2 regions of the Streptomyces sp. NPDC002306 genome follow, and region 1 is predicted to be linked to the other one. Evidence: predicted binding sites of a transcription regulator. Region 1 holds the regulator's gene; the other holds the start of a gene.
The links. Region 1 encodes HrcA, which represses chaperone genes, less so after heat shock. Its sites were predicted from a motif close to TTNGCACTCNGNNNNNCNGAGTGCNAA; they were not measured.
Positions count from the first base shown of each region.

Region 2: a site for HrcA is predicted at 4,701-4,727, ahead of groES (co-chaperone GroES). Genes of this name have one in related genera too.

Region 1 covers NZ_JBSFCK010000003.1:26,267-35,569, forward strand. Annotated here, with positions in the region: gene ACWCQK_RS07845 (VOC family protein) at 83-475, opposite strand; gene ACWCQK_RS07850 (16S rRNA (uracil(1498)-N(3))-methyltransferase) at 492-1,232, opposite strand; gene ACWCQK_RS07855 (nitronate monooxygenase) at 1,229-2,329, opposite strand; gene dnaJ (molecular chaperone DnaJ) at 2,474-3,610, opposite strand; gene hrcA (heat-inducible transcriptional repressor HrcA) at 3,611-4,627, opposite strand; gene ACWCQK_RS07870 (MBL fold metallo-hydrolase) at 4,809-5,627, shown strand; gene ACWCQK_RS07875 (DUF3097 domain-containing protein) at 5,662-6,462, shown strand; gene hemW (radical SAM family heme chaperone HemW) at 6,606-7,838, opposite strand; gene ACWCQK_RS07885 (SpoIIE family protein phosphatase) at 7,967-9,303, opposite strand, start outside.
Region 2 covers NZ_JBSFCK010000019.1:13,824-23,126, forward strand. Annotated here, with positions in the region: gene ACWCQK_RS28660 (ABC transporter permease) at 1-2,263, shown strand, start outside; gene groL (chaperonin GroEL) at 2,486-4,108, opposite strand; gene groES (co-chaperone GroES) at 4,248-4,556, opposite strand; gene ACWCQK_RS28675 (polysaccharide deacetylase family protein) at 4,811-5,638, opposite strand; gene ACWCQK_RS28680 (polysaccharide deacetylase family protein) at 5,635-6,615, opposite strand; gene ACWCQK_RS28685 (class I SAM-dependent methyltransferase) at 6,748-7,917, shown strand; gene ACWCQK_RS28690 (RNA polymerase sigma factor) at 7,914-9,173, opposite strand.

The sequences.
Region 1 (9,303 bases):
GCCACTCCTGGCCGCCGGGCGGTAGACCGCGTGCCGTCACCGAAGGGACGAGGTTGCGCCGGACTGTTCGACTCCGCCGGTGTCAGCCGCGCAGCAGCTGCCACTCCTGAAGCTCCACGAGGTTGCCCTCCGGGTCCTTGAGGTGGGCCACCCGCATCCGGTCGGTCAGGGCGGCCGGGCCGTGCAGCAGGGTCGCGCCCCGGGAGGCGATCCGCGCGCAGTAGGTGTCCAGGTCGTCGACGCGCAGCACCACCAGGGAGCGGTGGCCCGTCGCCGAGTCGCCCAGCTCGCCGAGCACGCCCGCCATCATCGCCCGGTCCTGGAGGGCAATGCCCGCGGATCCGGCGGCGGGGCTGAACTTCTCGTACGGCCCGTCGGTGGCCCCCGACTGCGGTTTCAGGCCGAGGACGTCGGCGTAGAACCGGTAGCAGGCGGCGAAGTCGGTGACGAGCAGCCGGACCTGGGCGAGTTCCACGGTGTCCTCCAGGCGGTCATGACCAGCGGCCGGTGCGGCCGAGAAGCAGGGCCGCGGCCGCGGTCCCCGCGGTGGAGGTGCGCAGCACGCTGGGGCCGAGGCGGTACGGCCGCGCCCCCGCCTCCTCGAACAGTGCCAGCTCCTCGGGGGAGACCCCGCCCTCGGGCCCGACCACGAGCACGATCTCGCCCTCGGCGGGCAGTTCGGCGGCGGCCAGCGGCGCGTCACCGCTCTCGTGCAGTACGGCGGCGAAGGCGGCCCCGGCCAGCAGCGCGCCCACCTGCTTGGTCGACAGGGCGTCCGCGACCTCGGGGAACCGCACCCGCCGGGACTGCTTGCCGGCCTCGCGGGCGGTGGCCCGCCACTTGCCGAGCGCCTTCAGCCCGCGCTCGCCCCTCCACTGCGTGATGCAGCGCGAGGCGGCCCACGGCACGATCGCGTCGACCCCGACCTCGGTCATGGTCTCGACGGCGACCTCGCCCCGGTCGCCCTTGGGCAGCGCCTGTACGACGGTGATGCGGGGCTCCCGGGCCGGCTCCTCCGACACGGTGTCCAACTGGACGATCAGCCGGTCCTTGCCCTCGGTGTCCAGCACGACGCAGTCCGCCCAGCGCCCGGCGCCGTCGGTGAGGATCACGTCCTCCCCCGGCCGCAGCCGCTTCACCGAGACCGCGTGCCGCCCCTCGGCGCCGTCGAGGACGTACCGTCCGCCGCCGCCCGCGTCGAAGTGCCCGACCACGAACACCGGCGCGGTCATCGGGCACCCTCCCCGGGAAACGCGGTCGACCCCGGCAGGGCCGACGAAGCCGTCACCGCCGCGTCCAGTTCGGCGGCCAGCACCTCGACCAGCCGCCCGGCGGGCAGTTCGCGGGCCATGCGGTGGCCCTGGCCCGCCCACAGCGCCATGCCCTGGGCGTCACCGGCCTTGGCGGCGGCCTTGCGCAGCGGCGAGGTGAGGTGGTGGACCTCCGGGTAGGCGGCGGGCGCGTACGGCCCGTGCTCGCGCAGGAAGCGGTTGACCAGGCCGCGGGCCGGCCGTCCGGAGAAGGCGCGGGTCAGCTCCGTGCGGACGAACAGCGGGTTGGTGAGCGCCTGCTTGTGCACGGCGGCCGCGCCTGACTCGTGGGTGGCGAGGAACGCCGTGCCGAGCTGCGCGGCGGCGGCGCCGGCCGCGAGCACGGCGGCGATCTGGCCGCCGCGCATGATGCCGCCGGCGGCGACCAGCGGCAGGCTCACCGTCTCGCGGATCTGCGCGAGCAGCGCGAGCAGTCCTATGCCGGAGCCGTCGATCTCCTGGAGGTCACGGTGGGTGCCCTGGTGGCCGCCCGCCTCCACGCCCTGCACGATGACCGCGTCGGCGCCCGCGCGCTCCACGGCGAGGGCCTCCTCGGCCGTGGTGGCGGTGACCAGGGTGAAGGTGCCGGCCCGGCGCAGCGAGTCCAGCACGTCCCGGCTCGGGACGCCGAAGTGGAAGGAGACGACCGGCACCGGGTTGTCCAGCAGCACCGCGAGCTTGGCGTCGTATCCGTCGTCCCGGCCGCTCTCCGGGTCGCCGAGTTCCGTGTCGTACCAGGCGGCCTCGCCGGCCAGCTGGTGGGCGTAGACCTCTACGGCTCCGGTCTCCGCGTACTCCGGCTGCGGCATGAAGAGGTTCACGCCGAAGGGGCGGGCCGTGAGGCTCCGCAGCTCCTTGATCTCCTGGTACATGCCGTCGGTGGTCTTGTACCCGGCGGCCAGGAACCCGAGACCGCCCGCCTCGCAGACGGCGGCGGCGAGCCGCGGCACGGAGACACCGCCCGCCATGGGGGCCTGCACGATCGGACGGGCGCAGAGATCGGTCAGTGCGGAGGACATGACGGCATGTTGTCACGTCCTTCGAACAAGTCCGAATCGGGCCTTCACCGCGGCGCGGGGCCGGTCTCGGCCCGTCCGGAGGCGGGCGGACACCGGCGGCGAACCGGCGTCGGTCGTGGACCGACGCCGGTCGCGGACCGGCCGTCAGCGGCCGTTGAACGCGTCCTTCAGCCGGGAGAACAGCCCCTGCTGCCCGGGCTGGAACTGCCCCTGCGGGCGTTCCTCCCCGCGCAGCTTGGCCAGCTCCCGCAGCAGGCGCTCCTGCTCGGGGTCGAGCTTGTTCGGGGTCTGGACCTCGACGTGGACGATGAGGTCGCCCCGGCCACCGCCGCGCAGATGCGTGACGCCCCGGCCGTGCAGCGGGATCGACTGGCCGGACTGGGTGCCGGGCCGGATGTCGACCTCCTCCATGCCGTCCAGCGTCTCCAGCGGCACCTTCGTGCCGAGGGACGCCGCCGTCATCGGGAGCGTCACCGTGCAGTGCAGGTCGTCCCCGCGCCGCTGGAACATCGCGTGCGGCATCTCGTGGATCTCGACGTACAGGTCTCCGGCCGGACCGCCACCGGGCCCGACCTCGCCCTCACCGGCAAGCTGGATCCGCGTGCCGTTGTCGACACCGGCCGGGATCTTCACCGTCAGCGTCCGACGGGAGCGCACCCGGCCGTCGCCCGCGCACTCCGGGCAGGGCGTCGGGACGACGGTCCCGAAGCCCTGGCACTGGGGGCAGGGGCGGGACGTCATGACCTGGCCCAGGAAGGACCGCGTGACCTGCGACACCTCACCGCGACCGCGGCACATGTCACACGTCTGGGCACTCGTCCCCGGCGCCGCGCCCTCACCGTTGCAGGTGGAGCAGACGATCGCCGTGTCGACCTGGATGTCCTTCGTCGTGCCGAAGGCCGCCTCGTCCAGCTCGATCTCGAGCCGGATCATCGCGTCCTGGCCGCGGCGCGTGCGCGAGCGCGGCCCGCGCTGCGACGCCGTGCCGAAGAAGGCGTCCATGATGTCCGAGAAGTTGCCGAAGCCACCCGCGCCGAAGCCACCCGCGCCGGCCCCGCCGGCCTGGGAGAGCGGGTCGCCGCCGAGGTCGTAGACCTGCTTCTTCTGCGGGTCCGACAGCACCTCGTAAGCGGCGTTGATCTCCTTGAACCGCTCCTGGGTCTTCGGATCGGGGTTGACGTCCGGATGCAGCTCGCGCGCGAGCCGCCGGAAGGCCTTCTTGATCTCTTCCTGCGACGCGTCGCGGCGCACGCCGAGAACGGCGTAGTAGTCCGTGGCCACCTACGACTCCGCCAGGATCTGTCCGACGTACCGTGCCACTGCGCGTACCGCTCCCATCGTTCCCGGGTAATCCATGCGGGTCGGTCCCACCACACCGAGCTTGGCGACCGCCTCGTTGCCCGAACCGTAGCCGACCGAGACCACGGAAGTGGAGTTGAGTCCCTCATAGGCGTTCTCGTGACCGATGCGTACGGTCATGCCCGAATCACCCGCCTCGCCAAGCAACTTCAGCAGCACGACCTGCTCCTCCAGCGCCTCCAGCACCGGGCGGATCGTGAGAGGGAAGTCATGTCCGAAGCGGGTCAGATTGGCGGTGCCGCCGATCATCAGCCGCTCCTCGTTCTCCTCGACGAGCGTCTCCAGCAGGGTGGAGAGCACCGTCGAGACCGTACCGCGGTCCTCCGCCTCGAAGGCGTCCGGGAGGTCCTCCAGCAGCCGCGGCACGTCCGCGAACCGGCGCCCCGCGACCCTGCTGTTCAGCCGGGCCCGCAGATCCGCCAGGGAGGTCTCGCCGAACGGCGCCGGGCAGTCGACCACCCGCTGCTCGACCCGGCCGGTGTCGGTGATCAGCACCAGCATCACGCGCGCCGGGGCCAGCGACAGCAGCTCCACGTGCCGCACCGTGGACCGGGTCAGCGACGGGTACTGCACGACGGCGACCTGCCGCGTCAGCTGCGCGAGCAGCCGCACGGTCCGGGCCACTACGTCGTCGAGGTCGACGGCCCCGTCGAGGAAGTTCTGGATCGCGCGCCGCTCGGGCGCCGTCATCGGTTTGACGCCCGCGAGCTTGTCGACGAACAGCCGGTAGCCCTTGTCGGTGGGGATGCGCCCGGCACTGGTGTGCGGCTGGGCGATGTACCCCTCGTCCTCCAGGGCGGCCATGTCGTTGCGCACGGTGGCCGGCGAGACACCGAGGTTGTGCCGCTCGGTGAGCGCCTTGGAGCCCACCGGCTCCTCGGTGCCGACGTAGTCCTGGACGATGGCGCGCAGCACCTGGAGCCTGCGTTCGCTCAGCATCTCGCGCACACCTCCAGCATGTCGTCGCCTCGGCCGTCTTCCCGTGTCGTCCCGGTTCCTGGCACTCTGCGCGTGCGAGTGCCAGCGTTCCCCGAGCCAGTGTACGGCCGTGGGGTACGCCCCGGGCAAGGCTGGGCCTGCGACGTCGTGGCGGGCCCGCTCCTACCGCTAGCGTCGCCGCATGACGGTGACTTGGGAAGAGCTGGGGTGGGAGCGGCTGGCCGAGGGGGTCGGCCGGTGCCGTCTGCCGGTGTGGGACTGCACGGTGGGGCTGGTCGTGGGGGCCGGTTCCGCGTTGCTGGTCGACGCCGGTTCGAGTCTGGCGGAGGGCGCCCGGCTGCGCGGGCAGGCGGAGGCGATCGCCGGGTGCCGTGTGCGCTTTCTCGCACTCACCCACCCCCACTTCGACCACGTCTTCGGGGCGGCGGCGTTCGCGGACGCAACGGTGTGGGCGGCGGCGGGCGAGAGCGCGGACGCGGGACCGGACGGCCTCGCGGGACCGGACGCCGTCGACGGACCGGACGCCGTCGGACGTGACGCAGTCGGACGTGACGCCGTCGCACGTGACGCTTTCGGGGACGGGCGTGAGGAGATGCGCGCGGACGCGGTGCGCAACGGCCTCGACGCCACGGCCGCGCGGGAGGCGGCCGACGCTCTCGCGCGTCCGCATCACGCCGTCCGGGGCGGTCTGCGCCTGGAACCGGCCGGTGGCCCGTCCGTCCTGCTGGCCGACGTGGGCCCGGGGCACTCCGCCCGGGACCTCGCGGTCGTGGTGCCGGGCGACCCGGTGGTGGTGTTCTGTGGCGACCTGGTCGAGGAGTCCGGCGCGCCGCAGGCCGGCCCCGACGCGGTTCCGGCGCGCTGGCCCGCGGCGCTGGACCGGCTGCTGGCCCTGGGCGGCGAGGACGCGCTGTACGTGCCCGGTCACGGGGCGGTGGTGGACGCGGCCTTCGTGCGGGCGCAGCGGGACGCGCTCGCGGAGCGTTTCGGCGTGTCGTGAGCCCTCGCCGACGGCTTCTCCTATCGTCATCCGAATGCGCTCGTACTCAGCCGACCTGACGCCGCCGTGGAAGAAGCCCAAGCCGGTGCCGGAGGTCCCCGCCGAGCCCGGTCTGGTGGTCGAGGAGCCCGGTACGGGCTTCTGCGGCGCGGTGATCCGCTGCGAGGCGGGCACGGTGACGCTGGAGGACCGCTTCGGCAAGCACCGGGTGTTCCCCCTGGAGCCGCGGGGCTTCCTCCTGGAGGGCAGGGTGGTGACGCTGGTCCGGCCCGCCGCGGGCGGCCCGCCGCGCCCCGCCCGTACGGCGTCCGGCTCGGTCGCCGTGCCCGGCGCACGGGCCCGGGTGGCCCGCGCCGGGCGCATCTACGTCGAGGGCCGGCACGACGCCGAGCTGGTCGAGAAGGTGTGGGGGGACGACCTGCGCATCGAGGGCGTGGTCGTGGAGTACCTGGAGGGCGTGGACGACCTGCCCTCGATCGTGGCCGCCTTCTCCCCCGGACCGGACGCCCGGCTGGGCGTGCTGGTGGACCACCTGGTGCCGGGCTCCAAGGAGTCCCGGATCGCCGCGTCGGTGACGAGCGCGCACGCACTGGTGGTGGGCCACCCGTACATCGACATCTGGGAGGCGGTGAAGCCGTCGTCCCTGGGGATCGAGGCCTGGCCCCGGATCCCGCGCGGGCAGGACTGGAAGACCGGCGTGTGCCGGGAACTGGGGTGGCCGCAGAACACGGGGGCCGCGTGGCAGGCGATCCTGTCCCGCGTGCGGTCGTACAAGGATCTGGAGCCGGAGCTGCTGGGGCGGGTCGAGGAACTGATCGACTTCGTGACGGTCTGACGGCCACAGGGCCTCGTGGTCGGAGGGTGTGGCGGCCACAAGGCCTCGTGGTCGGAGGGTGTGGCGGCCCGGCCGCGGACGCCCCTTCGGTCCACGAGGTCCCGTACGACCGCCTCGGTCCGCCGGATCCCCGCGTCGCCGCCTCAGTCCACGAGGTCCCGCACCACCGCGTCGGCCAGCAGTCGCCCGCGCAGGGTGAGCACCGCGCGGCCCGCCTCGTACGGCTCCGGCGACAGCAGCCCGTCCGACAGGGCCCGTCGCGCGGCCGTGCGGCCGGCCTCGTGGAGCAGGTCCAGCGGTACGCCCTCCCGCAGCCGCAGCTCCAGCAAAATCCGCTCCACCCGCCGGTCCTCGTCGGAGAGGATCTCCCGCCCGGCGCCCGGTGAACGGCCGCCCCCCAGCGCCGCCGCGTACGCCCCCGGGTGCTTCACGTTCCACCAGCGCACCCCGCCGACGTGGCTGTGCGCGCCGGGTCCCGCGCCCCACCAGTCGGCTCCGCGCCAGTACAGCTCGTTGTGCAGGCAGCGGGCCGCCTCGGAGGTCGCCCAGTTCGACACCTCGTACCAGTCGAAGCCCGCCGCCGACAGCGCCTCGTCCGCGATCAGGTACCGGTCCGCGTGGACGTCGTCGTCCGTCATGGGGACCTCGCCGCGCCGGATGCGGCGGGCGAGCTGGGTGCCCTCCTCGACGATCAGGGCGTACGCGCTGACGTGGTCGGGGCCGGCCCCCAGCGCCGCGTCCAGGGAGGCCCGCCAGTCGTCGTCCGACTCGCCGGGTGTGCCGTAGATCAGGTCCAGGTTGACGTGTGCGAAGCCCGCCGCGCGCGCCTCGGCGACACAGGCCTCCGGCCGGCCGGGGGTGTGGGTGCGGTCGAGGATCTTCAGGACGTGCTGCCTGGCGCTCTGCATGCCGAAGGAGATCCGGTTGAAGCCGCCGTGCCGGAGCGTGGCGAGATAGGCCGGGTCCACCGACTCCGGGTTCGCCTCCGTCGTGATCTCCGCGTCCGCCGCCAGCCCGAACTCGGCGCGGATCGCGTCCAGCATCCGGACGAGATCGTCCGCGGGCAGCAGGGTGGGCGTGCCGCCGCCGACGAAGACCGTGCGCACCTCGCGCGGGTCGTCACCGAGGACCTTGCGGGCCAGGCGGATCTCGTCGATCAGGGTGTCGGCGTAGTTCTCGCGGGAGGCGAGGACGCCGCCGGTGCCGCGCAGCTCGGTCGCGGTGTAGGTGTTGAAGTCGCAGTAGCCGCAGCGGGTCGCGCAGTAGGGGACGTGCAGGTAGAACCCGAGGGGGCGGCCGGCGGCTCCGGCGAGCGCGGAGGCGGGGAGCACGCCGTCGCCGGGGACGGGCTCGCCGTCGGGGAGTGCGGAAGGCATGTCCCCCATTGTCCCGCACGCTCGGATGGTCCCCGGGCCAGGCGGACCGAACCGGGCGGAGCGCGGACCCGCACCCGCACCCGCACCCGCACCCGCACCGGCCACGCCGTGGCCCCGGGACGCCCTGGCTATTCCGCCTGGAGCACCAGCAGGGCCAGGTCGTCCTCCGGTGGCCGGCCGCCGAACTCGTGGACCAGGCGCCTGATGCGCTCAGCGATCAGTTCCGCGTCGAGACCCGCGCAGCCGGCGAACGCCGTGGCGAGGCCGTCGCCGTCGTCGAACTGGCGCGGACCGCAGCGCCGCTCGGTCACCCCGTCCGTGACGCAGAGCAGGCTGTCGCCGGGGAGCAGCTCGAAGGCGTCACTGGTGTACGTCTCGTCCTCGACGACCCCGAGGAGGGTCTGCGGCCGGGCGACCGTACGGACGCCGCCGTCGGGGCCGAGGAGCAGCGGCAGCGGGTGTCCGGCGGAGGCGAGGGTGCAGCGGACACCGCCGTCGAAGGGGACGAGCTCGCCGTAGAGCAGGGAGAGGAAGCGGGTCTGCGGGCCGTCGCCCGGGCCGGCCGGGCCGACGAGGGCGCGGGCGGCGGCGTCGGCGGCCTCCGTCGCGTCGTCCAGGAGGAGCTGGTTGAGCCGGTCCAGGACGTCGGCGACGCGGTAGCCCTCGCGGGCCAGCAGCCGCAGCCAGGGCCGGGCGAGGCCGATCACGACGGCCGCCTCGGGGCCCTTGCCCTGGACGTCGCCGACGGCGAAGCACCAGCGGCCGTCACCGGCCGGGAAGAGGTCGTAGAAGTCGCCGCTGGGGCCGCCCTTGTCGCAGGGCTCGTAGACGAGGGCGCTGCGCACCCCGGGGATCTCGGCGACGGCGCCGGGCAGCAGGCCGCGCTGGAGGACGGCGCTGATGGTGGCCTGGCGGGCGTACTGGCGGGCGGCCCCGATGGCCAGCGCCACCCGGCGGCTGAGGTCCTCCACCAGTCCGGTGACCTCGTCGGGGAAGCGGGCCAGTCCGGCCCGCCCGATGACCAGGGTGCCCAGCGGGCGCCCGCCGGCGACCAGGCGGTAGGCGAGCGCCGTACCGTGCGCCCCCCGGGACCCGCGGGCGACGCTCCCGCCCGGCGCCACCCCGGGCCAGGGAAACGGCACGGGCCCGGAACGTATCGCGTCCGGCGGTCGCGGCGGGTCCTTCTCCAGGGCCGTGCGCAGCTCCTCGATGACGTTCTCGCTGCCGTGCCAGACCCGGGCCAGCCGTGGCCCGGCGCCCGCCGCGTCGCTCCAGCCGCCCCGGCCGGTGGCCTCGTCCTCCAGCCACACCGCGCACCAGTCGGCCAGCCGCGGCACGATCAGCTGGCCGGTGAGCGCGGCCACCAGGTCCTCGTCGAGCTGGCCCGCGAGCAGGTCGGAAGCCTCGGCGAGGAAGGACAGGGCGCCGCGGCCCAGCCAGTCCCGGTCCCGGTCGGCCCGATGGG
Region 2 (9,303 bases), on a different contig from region 1:
ACTGCTCTTCGGTGCGGGGCGGGGCAACCGCACCCGCTTCTTCCTGATGGCGGCCGGCGGCTCCCTCGGTGTCTGCTGCCTGGCCCTCGTCCTCACCGTGCCGGCGATCCTGCACGCCCACGACGGCCGGGCCGCGGCACGGCAGCCCGTCACCTCCTCCGGAGGACCGGCGGACGGCACGCTCGTCGTGCAGCGCTCGGACGCGTACGGATCCAGGCCGTTCACCCGTGTGTTCATCGCCCGGGGCACCGAGGGAACGCGGTCGGCCCCGCCTGGTCTGACCCGGCTCCCCGGCCCCGGCGAGGTGTTCGTCTCGCCACGGGTCCACGACCTCCTGCGCGAGGCGCCCGCCGTCAAGGGGCTGCTGCCGGGACGGGAGAAGGGAACCATCGCGGGGGCCGGGCTCGCGCACCCGGACGAGCTGTACGCGTACGTCGGCACCACCCGCGACCGGATCGCCCACGAGGGCCGGACCCTGAAGGGGTTCGGGTACGACTACGCCCCGTCCCCCGCCGTGGAGCCGTCCACGTTGACGGACGTACGGTTCGCCCTGGCCACGCTGGTTCTGCTGCCCCTGGGGATCTTCCTCACCGTCTGCGCGCGGCTGTCCGCCGCCAGCCGCACGCGGCGCCTGGCGGCGTTGCGCCTGCTCGGCCTCAGCGTCAAGGGCACCCAGCGGGTGAACGCGGCGGAGACCGTGATGGCCGCACTGCTGGGCGCGGTGCTCGGCCTCGGTGAGTACGGGGTCCTCAACCAGGTGATGGCCAGGACGGGGCTGCCCGCGCTGCGGTGGTATCCCGGCGACGGCGCCCTGTCCGCGACGACCGTCGCCGTGTGTCTGATCGGCTGCCCGGCTCTGGCCTGGTTCGTCGGCCGCAGGAGCGCGCGGGAAGCCGCCGCCAACCCGCTGGCGGTACGCCGCACCGCGCTCCCGCGGCCGCCGTCCAAATGGGGCGCTCTCCTCCTGATCGCCGGCATGGGCATCGTGTCCGGCTTCTGCGTCAGCGGTGCGCTCGGGCACCCCGCGTCGAGTCTGGGCGTGAACGCGCTGCTCGTGGTCGGCGGCGTCGTACTGACCGGCGTCGGGCTCGTGCTCACGCTCCCGTTGATCTCGTACGTCCTCGCCCGCCGCCTGGCGGCGTCCACGCAGTCCCTCACGCTCAACCTGGCGATGCGCCGCAACGAGGCGGAGCCCGGGAGCACGATGAGGGTCGTCACCGGTCTCGTGCTCCTCGTCTACGCCGCCTCGCTCGCCCAGGGTGTGCTCATCCAGCTGGAGCAGGTCAGCCGGCCGTCCGGACCGGTGCAGGACTACTCCCTGGCCCTGTCCGCTCTCACGCCGGGCGAGCAGGGCGAGCTCCACGACCTGGCCGGGGTGCGCTCCCACGCGGTCATGATGAACTCCTGGGTCGACCTCACGAGAAACAGTCCCGAGGACGCGTTCGCGTCGTCGACCATCGCCCTGGTCGCCAGCTGCGCGCAACTGGAGCGCATGGTCCAGCGCTCCGAGGGCTGTGTGGACGGCAAGGTGATGCAGCTCGTCGACCCCAACTCCGGTTCCGGATCCGGGGTGAAGCCGGGCACACCGTTCCGGTTCCGCCTGTCGGGGAGCGAAACCGGGCACCTGGACATCGGCTTCCCCACCGACGAGATCGTCTACAGCGGGTACTCCGCGTCCGCCGTGATCAACGCCGAACTCCTCGTCCCTCCGTCGGCGCTGCCCGCACACGCCCGGCCCCGTGACGCCGACCTCGTACTCACCAGCAGCTCGGAGCCGGGGCAGGTCCGCCAGGTCCTCGACGGCATCGGGGCGATCGCGCCCGTCGCCGAGGTCGAGTTGGTCGGGCTGAACGTGCAGGGGCTCGAACAGATCGCGGTCGTCGAGACCCTGCTGGCCCTCGGCATGATCATGGGGCTGGTCATCGGCGTGGCCGCGTTCCTGGTGTCCGTGACCGACCGCGCGGTCGAACGCCGTGCGCAGGTCACCGCCATCACCCTGATCGGTGCCCGGGCCCGGACCATGCGGGCCGTGCAGTGCCTCCAGGTGGTGCTGCCGCTCGGTCTCGGCCTCGCCCTGGCGGTCGTCACCGGGAAGCTCGCGGAGTCCAGCTATCTGATCACCGGTGGCGGGGCGATCCGCTGGGATGTCGCCGGCCTCCCCCTGCTGGCGGTGGCGGCGGCGGGAGTGGTGGCGGCAGCGGCAGCGGGCTCACTGCCCCTGGCCGGGCGCCGGATCGATCCGGAGCTGATCCGCCGCGACTGACGGGGCGGTTCGGCATGACCTTCGACCTGGCCGAGGGCCTGTCCGGAGCCGGGACCGGTTTCGGACGGTCCCTCGGTGCCGAGCGAGGCTCACTGCGCCGGAGGTCGATGTCCAGGCCGCGGGACAGCACTTCGCCCCGCCGCGGTGCGACGGGGCGAAGCGACCGGGCCGGTGAGGGGTGCCTGGGCGGCACGGCCTACCGGTGTTGCTTGCCGGTGTGCGTCAGTGCGAGTGGCCGTGGCTGTGGCCGGCGGCCGGCTCTTCCTCTTCCTTCTTCTCGACGACCAGGGTCTCGGTCGTCAGGAGGAGGGAGGCGATGGAGGCCGCGTTCTCCAGGGCGGAGCGGGTGACCTTCACCGGGTCGATGACGCCGGCCTTGACCAGGTCGCCGTACTCGCCGGTGGCGGCGTTGAAGCCCTGGCCCTTGTCGAGCTCGGCGACCTTGGAGGTGATGACGTAGCCCTCCAGGCCGGCGTTCTCGGCGATCCAGCGCAGCGGCTCGACGACCGCGCGGCGGACGACGGCGACACCGGTGGCCTCGTCGCCGGTCTTGCCGAGGTTGCCCTCGAGGACCTTGGCGGCGTGGACCAGAGCGGAGCCACCACCGGAGACGATGCCCTCCTCGACCGCGGCGCGGGTCGCGGAGATGGCGTCCTCCAGACGGTGCTTCTTCTCCTTCAGCTCCACCTCGGTGGCGGCGCCGACCTTGATCACGCACACGCCGCCGGCCAGCTTCGCGAGGCGCTCCTGGAGCTTCTCGCGGTCCCAGTCGGAGTCCGTGTTCTCGATCTCGGCCTTGATCTGCGCGACGCGGCCGTGGACGTCCGCGGTGTTGCCCGCGCCGTCGACGATCGTGGTGTCGTCCTTGGTGATGGTGACGCGGCGGGCCGAGCCGAGCACGTCGATGCCGGCCTGGTCGAGCTTGAGGCCGACCTCCTCGGCGATGACCGTGGCGCCGGTCAGGATCGCCATGTCCTCCAGCATCGCCTTGCGGCGGTCGCCGAAGCCGGGGGCCTTGATGGCGACGGCGTTGAACGTGCCGCGGATCTTGTTGACCACCAGGGTCGACAGGGCCTCGCCCTCGACGTCCTCGGCGATGATCAGCAGCGGCTTCGAGGAGTTGGTCTGGATGACCTTCTCCAGCAGCGGCAGCAGGTCCTGGATGGAGGAGATCTTGCCCTGGTTGATGAGGATGTAGGGATCCTCCAGGACGGCCTCCATGCGCTCCTGGTCCGTCACGAAGTACGGCGACAGGTAGCCCTTGTCGAAGGCCATGCCCTCGGTGAAGTCCAGCTCCAGACCGAAGGTGTTGGACTCCTCGACGGTGATGACACCGTCCTTGCCGACCTTGTCCATCGCCTCGGCGATGAGCTCGCCGACCTGCTGGTCCTGGGCGGACAGCGCGGCGACGGCGGCGATGTCGGACTTCTCGTCGATCGGGCGGGCCGAGGCGAGCAGGTCCTCCGAGACGGCCTTGACGGCCGCGTCGATGCCCTTCTTCAGGGAGGCCGGGGAGGCGCCGGCGGCGACGTTCTTGAGGCCCTCGCGCACGAGCGCCTGGGCGAGCACGGTGGCGGTGGTGGTGCCGTCACCAGCGACGTCGTTGGTCTTGGTGGCCACCTCCTTCACCAGCTGGGCACCGAGGTTCTCGAACGGGTCCTCGATCTCGACCTCGCGGGCGATGGTGACGCCGTCGTTGGTGATGGTCGGGGCGCCGAACTTCTTGTCGATGACGACGTTGCGGCCGCGGGGGCCGATCGTCACCTTGACCGTGTCGGCAAGCTTGTTGACGCCGCGCTCGAGGGCGCGACGGGCGTCCTCGTCGAACTTCAGGATCTTCGCCATGGGAGCGTTGGCCCTCTCGGAAATCTCGAGGTGAATCTCAGGGTGAACGACGCTGCGCCCCCGACGCCCGGCTGATTAATGGTCGCGGGGGCCAGGGGCGCAGCTGAAAAGCAAAGTGCTTCGCGAAGAAGCGAGGTGACTACTTCTCGATGATCGCGAGAACGTCGCGAGCCGAGAGGACGAGGTACTCCTCGCCGTTGTACTTCACCTCGGTGCCGCCGTACTTGCTGTACAGCACGATGTCGCCGACGGCGACGTCGAGCGGAAGACGGTTACCGTCCTCGAAACGGCCCGGGCCCACGGCCAGGACGACGCCCTCCTGGGGCTTCTCCTTGGCGGTGTCCGGGATGACCAGGCCAGAGGCCGTGGTCTGCTCGGCGTCGAGCGGCTGGACCACAATGCGGTCCTCGAGCGGCTTGATGGCAACCTTGGAGCTGGTGGTCGTCACGATCCGACCTCCCCCTTCGGAGATCTCACGGGGTTAACTGTCTGAGGTGGCGACCAGGTGGATCCGTCGTCGCGGGTGCCGGACCTGCCCGTCGCTGTTGGCACTCTCCAGTGGGGAGTGCCAGGGCCGAGACTATGACCGCGATTAGCACTCGGTCAAGCGGAGTGCCAATTGATCGCGGCGCGGCGTCGGTATTCGGGTGCGTCGGGCCCCCTGGCCGGCCCTGAACCACCCCCGGGCTCGCGGAGGGGGAATCAGACGTAGTCCTCCAGTCGGGCCACCGTCAGGCCCTGTTCCTGGATGGCGCGCAGCAGGCGGGTCGTGCGCTCGCGCAGGGTCGGGGTCGGGGTCTCGTCCGGGCCGACGGCCACGATGTCGCCGGGCAGCAGCCGGTGGGCGCCGTCCCCGGTGTAGGTCAGGTCGTCGGTGCCCATCGACACCCGCCACAGCACCACCGTCGCGATCCCGCAGTCGGCCGCGGCCCGCAGGGTGGTGTCGTCGTACGTCCCGTACGGCGGCCGGAACAGGCGCGGGCGCACGCCGAAGCGGGACTTGAGCTTGTCCTGCTGGCCGCAGATCTCCGCGCGCTGGCCCGCGTAGGGCAGCCCCCGCAGGGAGGGGTGGTCGAGGGTGTGGTTCTGGAGGTTCGCGCCGACCGACCGCAGCCGCGCGAAGTGGCCGTACGCCGGTCCGACGACGCTGTCCGTGAGGAACATGCTGACCGGCAGCCGCAGTTCACGGACCATGTCGACGAACAGCGGATCGCGTTCGGCGCCGTCGTCGTAGGTGAGGAAGACGACCTTGTCCCGGGTCGCCACATGGTCGACCACCGGCGGAAGACCGCGGCCCTCGGTACCGGCGAGCGGCCGGGCCGCCGGGCTGGGCGCCGGGGCCAGCGGAGCGGTGAGGCCCCAGTGGCGGTAGCCCGGCCGGCCGGCCGGGCCGTGCGGCCGTACCCGCTGGGCCGCCTTCTTGCCCAGCCGTTCGATCGGGTCGACGGACTGGGCGCAGCCGGTGAGCAGTAGGGCCGACGCCAGCAGTCCCGTGGTGAGCGCTCCCGCGGTCAGCGCCCGCAGCCTCACAGGTAGTCCTCCAGGCGGGCCACCGCGTACCCCTCGCCGGTCACCTTCTTCATGAACCGGCGGATCATGTCGGGCATCGTGCCGTCCCAGTCGGACCGGCCCCGGAAGTGGGTGAGGATGATGTCCCCGGGGTGCAGGTCCTGGTCCCACTCGCGGTACTCCCAGTGGTCGACGAAGACTTCCTCGTCCCAGATCGGGGCGTACTTGATGCCGCAGGACTTCGCGGCGAGCAGGGTGTCCTGGTTGTAGTTGCCGTACGGCGGGCGGAAGAGGGTCGGGCGCTTGCCGTAGTGCCTCTCGATCACGTCCTGCATGGCGCAGATCTCGTGCCTCTGCTCGTCGTACGACAGCCCGGGCAGGTAGGGGTGGTGGAGGGTGTGGTTGTTCAGGACCACCCCCCTGCGCTGCATCTTCTTGAAGAACCCGTAGTCGTCCTTGATCAGGTAGTCGCTGAGGAAGGCGGTGTACGGGATCTTCAGGTCGCTCATCATGCGCAGGAACGTCGGGTCCTTGTCGGAGCCGTCGTCGATGGTGAGGAAGACGATCTTCTTCTTGGTGGGGATCGAGGTGAAGACCGGGGGCAGGTCCAGTTCCTCCTGGCCGTCGACCTCGAAGCCGTCGCGCGCGATGATCTTCGGTTTGCGCGCCGGGGGCCGCGGGGGCAGCAGGGGGACCTTCTTCAGACCCCAGTGCCTGGCCGCGGCGGCCCGGGTCGCGTAGTCGGCACGCAGCTTGCTCGCGTAGGAGTCGAGGGCGCGGGCCGGGGGTGCCAGGAGGGGCCGCGGCTGTCCGGGGGCCGGGCGGACCCCCTCGTCGTCGCCCTGCGCACAGCCCGAGGCGACGGCGACGACGGCGAGCACGGCGATGCCCCCACGGAACCGGGAGGGCCGGGAGAGCCGACGGACCCCGGAGAGCCGGGAGAGCCGGGAGAGCCGACGGAACCGGGCGGCCCGGCGAGCTCCGGAGCTCCTCGACATCCCTACAAAACTACTTTTGTCATCTTGTACGACCACTCGCATGGTGCCGGATCCTCCCAGGCCACAGCCCCGAACCCGCCCCGACACCGCCACCGGAGGCACACCGTCCACCGACTGGCCCACAATGAGCCGGTGAACGACCTGCACGCCCTCCTCACGCCCGAAGGCCGCGCCCTCCTCGACGAGGTGCGCGACACCGCCCCCGCCGACGAACTCGCCGTCGCCACCCGGATGCGCCGCGACCACCCCGCCGAGCTGGTGTCGGCGGCACTCGGCCAGGCGCGGTTGCGGCAGCGGGCGGCGGCGAAGTTCGCGGCCGAGGACGCGGAGCGGATGTTCTTCACCCCGAACGGAGTGGAGCAGTCCACCCGCGCGTCGGTGGCGACGTACCGCGCGCGAAGGTTCGCGGAGCTCGGCGTGACCTCGGTCGCCGACCTGTGCTGCGGTATCGGCGGCGACGCGATCGCGCTCGCCCGCGCGGGCATCCGCGTCCTCGCCGTGGACCGCGACCCGTCGACGGCGGCCGTGGCACGCGCGAACGCCGACGCGCTGGGGCTGGCCGGTCTGATCGAGGTGCGGGAGGCGGACGTCACGGAGGTGGACGCGTCGTCCTACGACGCCGTCTTCGTGGACCCGGCACGCCGGGGCGGCCGTGGCCGCATCTTCGACCCGGAGGCGTACTCGCCGCCGCTGTCGTGGGCGGTGGACGCGGCCCGCAAGGCCCCGCACGCCGCTCTGAAGGTCGCGCCCGGCATTCCGCACGAGGCGGTTCCCGCCGAGGCCGAGGCCGAGTGGATCTCGGACGGCGGGGACGTGAAGGAGGCGGTGCTGTGGTTCGGGACGGCCCCGGGGGCGGTGCGCGCCACCCTGCTGCCCGGCCCGCGCAGCCTGCTCTCCCGCGGCCTGCCGAACCCCGGGGTCCGTCCCGTCGGCCGCTATCTGTACGAGCCCGACGGCGCCGTCATCCGCGCCCATCTGGTCGCCGAGGTGGCCGAGGAGGTCGGCGGCGGACTCGTCGACGAGACCATCGCGTACGTCACGGCGGACGAACTGCGCCCGACGGTGTACGCCTCGGCGTACGAGATCACCGACCAGCTCCACTTCAACCTGAAGAAGCTGAGGGCGCTGCTGCGCGAGCGGGAGGTCGGCGTGCTGACGGTCAAGAAGCGCGGGTCGGCGGTGGAGCCGGAGGAACTGCGCCGCAAGGTCAAGCCGCAGGGGCCCCACGCGGCGACGGTGTTCCTCACCCGGGTCGCGGGCGCGCCGACGATGCTGATCGGCCGGCCCGCCCCGGTCGGTTAGGACAGCTCCGCCGCCCGGCGCAGGAGCAACTCCCGTTCCCGTTCGTTGCGCGCCAGCGCCGCCGCCCGTTCGAACTCCGCGCGCGCCTCCGCCGTACGCCCCAGTCGGGCCAGCAGGTCGCCGCGCACGCTGGGCAGCAAGTGGTAGTCCCGCAGGGCGGGTTCGGCGGCGAGCGTGTCGACGATGGCCAGGGCCGGGGCCGGCCCCTCTGTCATCGACACGGCCACCGCGCGGTTGAGTTCGACGACCGGCGAGGGCGCGCGGGCGGCGAGGAGGCCGTAGAGCGTGGCGATGGCCGGCCAGTCGGTCTCCTCGTAGGTGTACGCGTGGGCGTGGCAGGCGGCGATCGCGGCCTGAAGGACATAGGGGCCCGGGGCGCCGGTGGCCGTGGCGTCGGCGCGGGCGAGGGCGTCGACGCCACGGGCGACGAGCATGCGGTTCCAGCGGCGGCGGTTCTGGTCCCTGAGCAGGATCGGGGTGCCGTCGGGTGCGGTGCGGGCGGCCGTGCGCGAGGCCTGGAACTCCAGCAGCGCCGCCAGGCCGTGCGCCTCCGCCTCCTTGGGCATCAGCGCCGCCAGCTGCCGGGCGAGCCGCAGGGCGTCCTCGCACAGCGCCGGGCGCAGCCAGTCGTCACCGGCCGTGGCCGCGTACCCCTCGTTGAAGATCAGGTAGATGACGTCGAGCACCGAGCCGAGCCGGGCCTCACGGTCGGGGCCGTGGGGCACCTCGAAGGCCACGTTCCTGGCGGCCAGGGTGCGTTTCGCGCGGACGACGCGCTGGGCGATCGTCGGTTCCGGGGTGAGGAAGGCGCGGGCGATCTCGGGTGTGGTGAGGCCGCCGAGCAGCCGCAGGGTCAGGGCGGTGCGGGCCTCGGCGGACAGCACCGGGTGGCAGGCGGTGAAGACGAGCCGGAGCAGGTCGTCGTCGATGTCGTCCGGGTCGGCGGGCTCCGCCGCGGGCACGGTGGTCTCCAGGTCGCGGCCGATCTCCGCGAGTTTGCGGGCGTAGTTCTCCCGGCGGCGGACCAGGTCGACGGCGCGTCGGCGGGCGGCGGTGACCAGCCAGGCGCCCGGGTTGTCGGGCACACCGTCGCGCGGCCACTGCTCCAGGGCCGCGACCAGCGCGTCCTGCGCCAGCTCCTCCGCGATGCCGACGTCGCGCACGACCCGGGCGGCGGCGGCGATGACGCGGGGGGACTCCAGGCGGAAGACGGTCTCGATGGCGCCGCGCGGGTCGGCGGGGGGCTGCGGGCTCACAGTCCCCCATCGAACACCTCTGTCCGGCTCGGGCCAAGGAGGGCTCAGCCCCGTCCGGCTCGGACCAAGGAGGGCTCAGCCCCGTCCGGCTCGGACCAAGGGGGACTCAGCCCCGTCCGGCTCGGACCAA